2 regions of the Bittarella massiliensis (ex Durand et al. 2017) genome follow, and region 2 is predicted to be linked to the other one. Evidence: predicted binding sites of a transcription regulator. Region 2 holds the regulator's gene; the other holds the start of a gene.
What was found. The regulator NrdR, encoded in region 2, represses ribonucleotide reductase genes. The targets are predictions, from matches to a motif close to CACNANATNTNGTG.
Positions count from the first base shown of each region.

Region 1: GT748_RS08275 (vitamin B12-dependent ribonucleotide reductase) is a predicted target of NrdR. The motif match lies at 1,851-1,864, and genes of this name have one in related genera.

Region 1 is NZ_WWVY01000006.1:65,792-69,654, reverse strand. Features, by position in the region: gene gltA (NADPH-dependent glutamate synthase) at 1-1,350, shown strand, start outside; gene GT748_RS08275 (vitamin B12-dependent ribonucleotide reductase) at 1,933-3,863, shown strand, end outside.
Region 2 is NZ_WWVY01000005.1:59,920-63,782, reverse strand. Features, by position in the region: gene secF (protein translocase subunit SecF) at 1-697, shown strand, start outside; gene GT748_RS07370 (DUF6514 family protein) at 1,325-1,579, shown strand; gene nrdR (transcriptional regulator NrdR) at 1,608-2,069, shown strand; gene GT748_RS07360 (DUF4363 family protein) at 2,181-2,558, opposite strand; gene GT748_RS07355 (DUF421 domain-containing protein) at 2,626-3,300, opposite strand; gene GT748_RS07350 (spore germination protein) at 3,394-3,863, shown strand, end outside.

The DNA.
Region 1 (3,863 bases), on a different contig from region 2:
CCCGATGTGCGCAACAAAAACTTTTTAGAGGTGGCCCTGGGCTACACCGAGGAGCAGGCCGTGGACGAGGCAAACCGCTGCCTGCACTGCAAAAACGCCCCCTGCGTGGGCGGCTGCCCGGTGGCCATCGACATCCCCGCCTTCATCGACAAGGTGAAGGAGCGGGATTTTGAGGGGGCCTATCAGGTGATTGCCCGGCAGAGCTCCCTCCCCGCCGTCTGCGGCCGGGTCTGCCCCCAGGAGACCCAGTGCGAGGGGAAATGCGTGCGGGGCATCAAGGGGGAGCCGGTGGCCATCGGCCGGTTGGAGCGGTTTGTGGCCGACTGGCACAACAGCCACAGCACCGAGGCGCCCCAGCGCCCCGCCCCCAACGGGCACAAGGTGGCCGTCATCGGCTCGGGCCCCTCGGGCCTGACCTGCGCCGGCGACCTGGTGAAAAAGGGCTATGACGTGACCGTGTTTGAGGCCCTTCACCTGGCCGGCGGGGTGCTGGTCTACGGCATCCCCGAGTTCCGGCTGCCCAAGGCCATCGTGCAAAAGGAGATCGACGGCCTAAAGGCCCTTGGCTGCAAGGTGGAGACCAACATGGTCATCGGCAAGGTGCTCTCCATCGACGAGCTGTTCGAGCAGGGCTTCGAGTCGGTCTTTATCGGCTCGGGCGCGGGGCTGCCCCGGTTCATGCGCATCCCCGGGGAAAACCTGAAGGGGGTCTACTCGGCCAACGAGTTCTTGACCCGGGTCAACCTGATGAAGGCCTACAAAGAGGGGGCCGACACCCCCATCGAGCACGCCAAAAAGGTGGCCGTGGTGGGCGGCGGCAACGTGGCCATGGACGCGGCCCGCTGCGCCAAGCGGCTGGGCGCCGAAGAGGTCTACATCGTCTACCGCCGCTCGGAGGTGGAGCTGCCCGCCCGCCGCGAAGAGGTGGAGCACGCCAAGGAAGAGGGCATCATCTTCAAGCTGCTGTGCAACCCGGTACAGATCCTGCCCGACGAGAACAAGATGGTGGGCGGCATCGAGTGCGTGGAGATGGAGCTGGGCGAGCCCGACGAGTCGGGCCGCCGCCGCCCGGTGGTAAAAGAGGGCTCGGAGTTCGTGCTGGACGTGGACTGCGTGATCATGGCCATCGGCACCTCCCCCAACCCGCTGATCAAGTCCACTACCGCGGGGCTGGAGACCCAGAGGTGGGGCGGCATCATCGCCGACGAGGAGACCGGCCTCACCTCCCGCGAGGGGGTCTACGCCGGGGGCGACGCCGTGACCGGCGCAGCCACCGTCATCCTGGCCATGGGGGCGGGCAAAAAGGCCGCTACCGCCATTGACGAGTACATACAGGGGAAAAACAGCTGAGTTTTCCCGCGAGAAATAGAAGAGGGCGCGCCTTCCCGGGAGAGGGGGGCGCGCCCTCTCCTTTTGCCGCAAAGGGGGAGACAGAGAGGAAGGGAAGGGCGCTTTTGCGGAAAGAGGCTGGGGGGAAGCTGCCGGAGGAGCGCCCCTTTTCCCCCAGCGGCCTCTCCTCCCCCGAGCCATTTACAGGCAAAGTTGGGCAGGCGGTTCAGGGGGGGCCCCACGCCACGCGGGGACGGGTTTGCCGGAACGTCTCCTCGTCACCCCCTTCCATCGCTTCTCTCCACCCCTTCTGCCCCTCCTACGCCCCCTTCGCCGCCGTCGGCCCCGCCCAAACCGGCGCGGCCCTGTCTCTCTTTCCCTTTCTCGTCCGCCCGCAAAACCGGCCAAGAAAATATTGGAAACTCGATATTTTCCCTTCTGCACAAAAGGGGGGAAGAATCTTCTCTATTTTTCGGGCCGCTGGATCGATAACAGATATTGCCCCTATACCCTAGCAGTGATACAATATATGGTGTTATGGCCGACCAGCGGTTTTCTGCGGGGCGGCAAAGCCCCGGATCGAAGAAAGAGGAGAGAAGCGAAATGCCAGTTTCAAAGAATGCAGAGACCGTCCTGGAGCGGCGGTATTTGATACGCGACGAGAGCGGGAAGGTGACCGAGACGGTGGAGGGATTGTTCCACCGGGTGGCCGGTTCCATCGCCGGGGCGGACAAGCCCTATACCGGCGGCGCCTCCACCGAGGCGCTGGAAAAGGAATTCTACGAGGCGATGACCAACCTGGAGTTCCTCCCCAACTCCCCCACCCTGATGAATGCCGGGCGCCCCCTGGGCCAGTTGTCGGCCTGCTTTGTGCTGCCGGTGGCCGACTCGATGGAGGACATCTTTGAGGCGGTGAAACAGGCGGCCCTGATCCACAAATCGGGCGGCGGCACCGGCTTCTCCTTCTCCCGGCTGCGCCCCTGCGGCAGCGCCGTCAAGTCCACCGGCGGGGTGGCCAGCGGCCCCATCAGCTTTATGCGGGTGTTCAACATGGCCACCGAGGCGGTGAAGCAGGGCGGCACCCGGCGGGGGGCCAACATGGGGATCTTGCGGGTGGATCACCCGGACATCCTGGAGTTTATCGACTGCAAGAAAAACAACGCCGACATCACCAACTTCAACATCAGCGTGGGCATCACCGAGGAGTTCATGGCCGCGGTGATCGCCGACGGCGAGTACGACCTGGTCGATCCCTCCACCAAAAAGGTGGTGGGTTCCCTGGGGGCGAAGATGGTCTACGACAAGATCGTGGAGGGCGCCTGGAGAAACGGCGAGCCCGGCATCATCTTCCTGGACCGGCTCAACCGGGACAACGTGGTCCCCGGCCAGGGGCCGATCGAGAGCACCAACCCCTGCGGCGAACAGCCCCTGCTGCCCTACGAGAGCTGCAACCTGGGGTCCATCAACCTGGTGAAGATGCTCAAACAGAGCAAAAACGGCTGCGAGGTGGACTGGGAGAAGCTGGAAAAAACGGTGCGCACCGCCGTCCACTTTTTGGACAACGTCATCGATGTGAACAAGTACCCCCTGGACAAAATCGACGAGACCACCAAGGCCACCCGCAAGATCGGCCTGGGGGTGATGGGATTTGCCGACATGCTGCTGCTGCGGGGCATCTCCTACAACTCGGACGAAGGGGTGGCGGCCGCCCGGGAGATCATGTCCTTCATCAACCGGGTGGGACACGAGGCCAGCGAGGAGCTGGCCCAGCAGCGGGGCGCTTTCCCCCTGTTTGAAGAGAGCATCCTCAAAGACGGGGCGGCCCGCCGCAACAGCACCGTCACCACCATCGCCCCCACCGGCACCCTCTCCATCATCGCCGGGTGCTCTTCGGGGGTGGAGCCGGTCTTCGCCTACGTCTTTATCCGCAACGTGATGGACGGGACCGAGCTCATCGAGGTCAACCCGGTGCTCAAGCAGCTGCTGGAGGAGCGGGGCCTCTACTCCGACGAGCTGATGCGGCGCATCTCCAAAGAGGGGACCATCGCCCACATCGAGGAGATCCCCGAGGACATCCGCCGGGTGTTTGTCTGCGCCCACGACGTGACCCCTGAGTACCACGTAAAGATGCAGGCCGCCTTCCAGGAGTACACCGACAACGCCGTCTCCAAGACGGTCAACTTCGGCCACACCGCCACTTTGGAGGACGTCTCCCAGGTGTACATGCTGGCCTACCGCCTGGGCTGCAAGGGCGTGACCATCTACCGCGACGGCAGCCGGGACAGCCAGGTGCTCAACATCGGCAAGGTCAACGACGGCTCCAAAGAGGAGGAGGTCCCCGCCCTGCCCACCCGCCAAATCGGGCCCCGGCCCCGGCCGGAGGTGGTCAACGGCTTCACCGAGCGGATGAAGATCGGCTGCGGCAACCTCTATATCACCGTCAACTACGACAAAGAGGGGATCGTGGAGGTCTTTACCAACACCGGCAAGGCGGGGGGTTGCCCCAGCCAGTCGGAGGCCACCGCACGCCTCAC
Region 2 (3,863 bases):
CTCCCTGCCCAATTCGGGCACCATCTCCATCGACAAGGTCAGTTCGATCCAGTCGATGCTCGATGAAAAATTTGCTGCCAACGAGCTGACCCAGGAGTCGATCGACAGCGTCGATCCCACCATGGGCGGCGAGTTCTTCCTCAAGTGCATTGCCGCTGTGGTCTTTGCCGCCGTGCTGATGATCCTCTTCATCGCCCTGCGCTTTCGCAAAATCGGCGGCTGGTCGGCGGGTGTCATGGCTGTGGTGGCCCTGCTCCATGACGTGGTCATGGTCTTTGCGGTCTTCACCCTCTGCCGCATCCCCCTCAACGACAACTTTATTGCCGTTGTTTTGACCATTCTAGGCTACTCGATCAACGACACCATTGTCATCTACGACCGCATCCGCGAGAACACCCAGTTGCACCGCTCGATGCCGGTGGCCGAACGGGTCAACCTGAGCATCAACCAGAGTTTTGTGCGCACCATGAACACCACCATCACCACCGTTATGGCCATGAGCGTGGTCTGCATCGTGGCGCTGATCTTCAACGTCACCACCATCCTGACCTTCGCCTTCCCCATGATCGTGGGCATGATTTCCGGCGTCTACTCCAGCCTCTGCATCAGCGGCCCGTTGTGGGTGGTTTGGCAGGAGCACAAAGCCAAAAAGAAGGCCGAAGCCGCCAAAGCGCCCAAGGCCAAAAAGAAAAAATAAGGCTCTCCCTTTTTCGCGCAGAGAAATTCCCGCTGTCCGCTGGACGGCGGGAATTTTTTTGACCCGTACAGAGTTGCAATTTATCAAAAAATCCCCTATACTAAAAAGCGCCTGACAAAAGGGGAGGAGAGCCCGCCCCTTGATTGGGTTTACCGCATCCGCTCAGCCGGTGTGGAAGGGGAAAGGAGCCTCAGAACTTTGTGGGCAGGCACACACATAAGGGACCCACAGAAAGGGCGATTTGAAGCGCCGTTTTTCCCTATCAGGGGGATAAGCTCCGGTCTTGCGCTGTCAAAAAAGGGCCCCCCGCTTGAGAGAGGGCCGGCATTGCAGGTGCCCAGGCCCTCTCCCGCAGGAGGGGGTACTCTCCTCCGGCTTACAGGATGGCGGAGAGTACCCAACGAAGGAGGAGGCGGTCAGCTGTATCTCCGGGTGAAAAGGCCGATACAGCACATCCCTTGTCCGACAGGAAAAATGGCAAATTGTTCAGATGTGAGCCGAATTTGTGCAAATAGCAAATTTATGAGCATTTGCTTAGCGGATGAAAAAATTGTCGAATGTTTTTGGTTGTCATATTGTGGATTCCAACGTATAATCTTCCATATTACACGTATGGAGGGAATCAAAATGATCGTGAAGACAGCCTATACAGAAGATCTCCAAAGCAGGATCCGCTACGACTTGATCAGAGAGTACCGGGAACTGAATGAGATCTACTACATCGGCTATGGATTTGAAGTGACGTCTTGTGAGAGCGGGGAATCGCGCCGGATCGCCGATTTCACTTCGCTCTCCCGGCGGGCTGAAAAGGTCTTTCAGCTGCTGGTAGACTGTAAAGTTGCTCCCCTTCAGCTCCAATACGTTTTGGAGGATTTGCTGTAAGGCGGGCACAGAGAGGGAGAAGAACTATATGAAATGTCCGTTTTGTTCCTATACAGAGAGCAAAGTCGTCGATTCCCGCCCCACTGAGGAGGGGGAGAAGATCCGCCGCCGCCGGGAGTGTCTCAGCTGCGGCCGCCGTTTCACCACCTATGAGGTGATTGAAAATCTGCCCCTCATCGTCATCAAAAAGGACAAGTCGAGGGAGCTGTTCGACCGGGACAAACTGCTGGGCGGGCTGATCCGGGCCTGTGAGAAGCGGCCCATCCCCCTGAGCCAGCTGGAAGAGTTGGCGGCCGACATCGAGTCCTCCTTCTTAAACTCCCTGATGGGGGAGGTCACCTCCACCGAAATTGGCGAAAAGGTGATGGAGGAGCTCAAGGCGATCGACGAGGTGGCCTATGTGCGCTTTGCCTCGGTCTACCGGGAATTCAAGGACATCAACTCCTTTATGGACGAGCTCAAACGGCTGCTGCAAAAGGACGGAAAGTAGCGATTTTCCCACATTCAATAGTGCCTTGCCACGCAAGGCGACAATGGGGCGCCCGAGAACGAATTCTCGAGCGCCCCATTGTCGCTTTTTGCGCGCTGTGAAAGCAGGTGACTAGGTCAAAATCTCCCAGGTGATGTTGTCCCCCTTGAGGATGTGCTCCAAGTTGGAGCGAACGCCGTAGCACTCACCCAGGTAGAGGGAGAGTTCTCCCTTTTCCAAATAGCCCTGCATCTTGTAGATGGACACCCCGATGTCCTCCACATTTTTGCGGTTGGTAAACAGGTTGATGAGCTGTTTGCTGTCCTCCCAGGACTGCATCAGCTTTTCGTTCTCTTCGGGCAGCTGTTTGCTGCCGTCGGTGGCCAGCAAGATGACCTCGTTGAGCCTGCCGTTGATGTCGTTGTAGCAGTTGGTGAGAATTTGGGTCGAGGTCACGGCCAGGGCCACCGAGAGGGCGAAGATGCTCAGTGCGAGGATGACGCGCTTCACGAAACCGCCTCCTTATATACTGTAAAGTAAAATGCCTTTTCGGGCATGAGTGGGTGAAAAGGGGGGATCAATTCCCCTCCTTTTTTACGATGCGAATGTTGCGATAGCTGTCGCAGGTCATGAGGAGGACGTCGGGGATGCGGCAGTGGCTGGCCGCCAGTTTGTCCTCTACGAACTGGCGGTCGATCCCGCAGTCGCGCAGGGCCTGTTCCATCAGTTTGCCGTCGCTGATGACCACCAGCTGCGGGGTGGGGTCGGTGCCGGCGATCTGCATGTCCTTATTCTGCACGGTGGCGGCGGAGAAGCGCTGGAGTACGCTGAGTTTGCCGTTGGTCTCGACGATGGCGTAGTAGACGTCTTCCAGGGAGAAGATGTCCTTGAGGCGCAGCTCCTCCAGCAGGTCTTCCACGGTCATCCGCAGCTTTTCCAGCTCGTTTTGCACGATCTTCCCCTCCCGCACCACCACGATGGGGGTACCGGTGACCATCTTGCGGAAGCGGTTGCTCTTGAGGGAGAAAAAGGAGAGGAACACCTCGTAGCAGATGATCAGGAAGATGGGCAGGATGCCGGCCAAAATGGGGATATCGGTGTTCTCGATGGGGAGGGAGACAATATTGGAGATGAGGATGGTGGTCACCAATTCAGAGGGCTGCATCTCACTGATCTGCCGCTTTCCCATCAGTCGCAGGGCTATGACGACGATGGCGTAAAGTATCGTCGTGCGCACAATCAAAACTAACATAACATCACCTGTCGCTAGTATGGTGTCAGCCGCCTCTATTATGTATGAAGCGGTGGAAAAAAGGCCAGAATAGGCCAGAGAGAGGTGATGGAAATGAGACTGTGCGCCGATTTGACGGAGAACATCGTCGCCCTGCGGGCGCTGGTGCAAAACAGCTCCGACTTTTTAAATAAATCCATCCATCTGGCGGGGCACCGGTGCGAACTGGTCTTCTGCGAGGGGATGATCGGCATCGGCACCCTGGCGGAACTGATCATCGAGCCCCTGCGCGAGTACCGGGACGCCTGCATCCAAGAGCCGGAAGAGCTCTTTTTGACCCTGGGGCGGACCGATTTTCTGGCCGCCGACCAGAAGGTGGTCCTCACCCGGGAAGAGGTTTTGCAATTTGCCATGTCCGGCTTTGCGGTGCTGCTCATCGACGGCTGCGAAAAAGGGCTGGCCCTGGGGGTGCAGGGGTTCAACTTTCGCTCCATCTCCGAACCGGGGAACGAGCAGAATATGCGGGGGAGCAGGGAGGGGTTTGTGGAGGCCGCCCGCATCAACCTGACCATGATCCGCCGGCG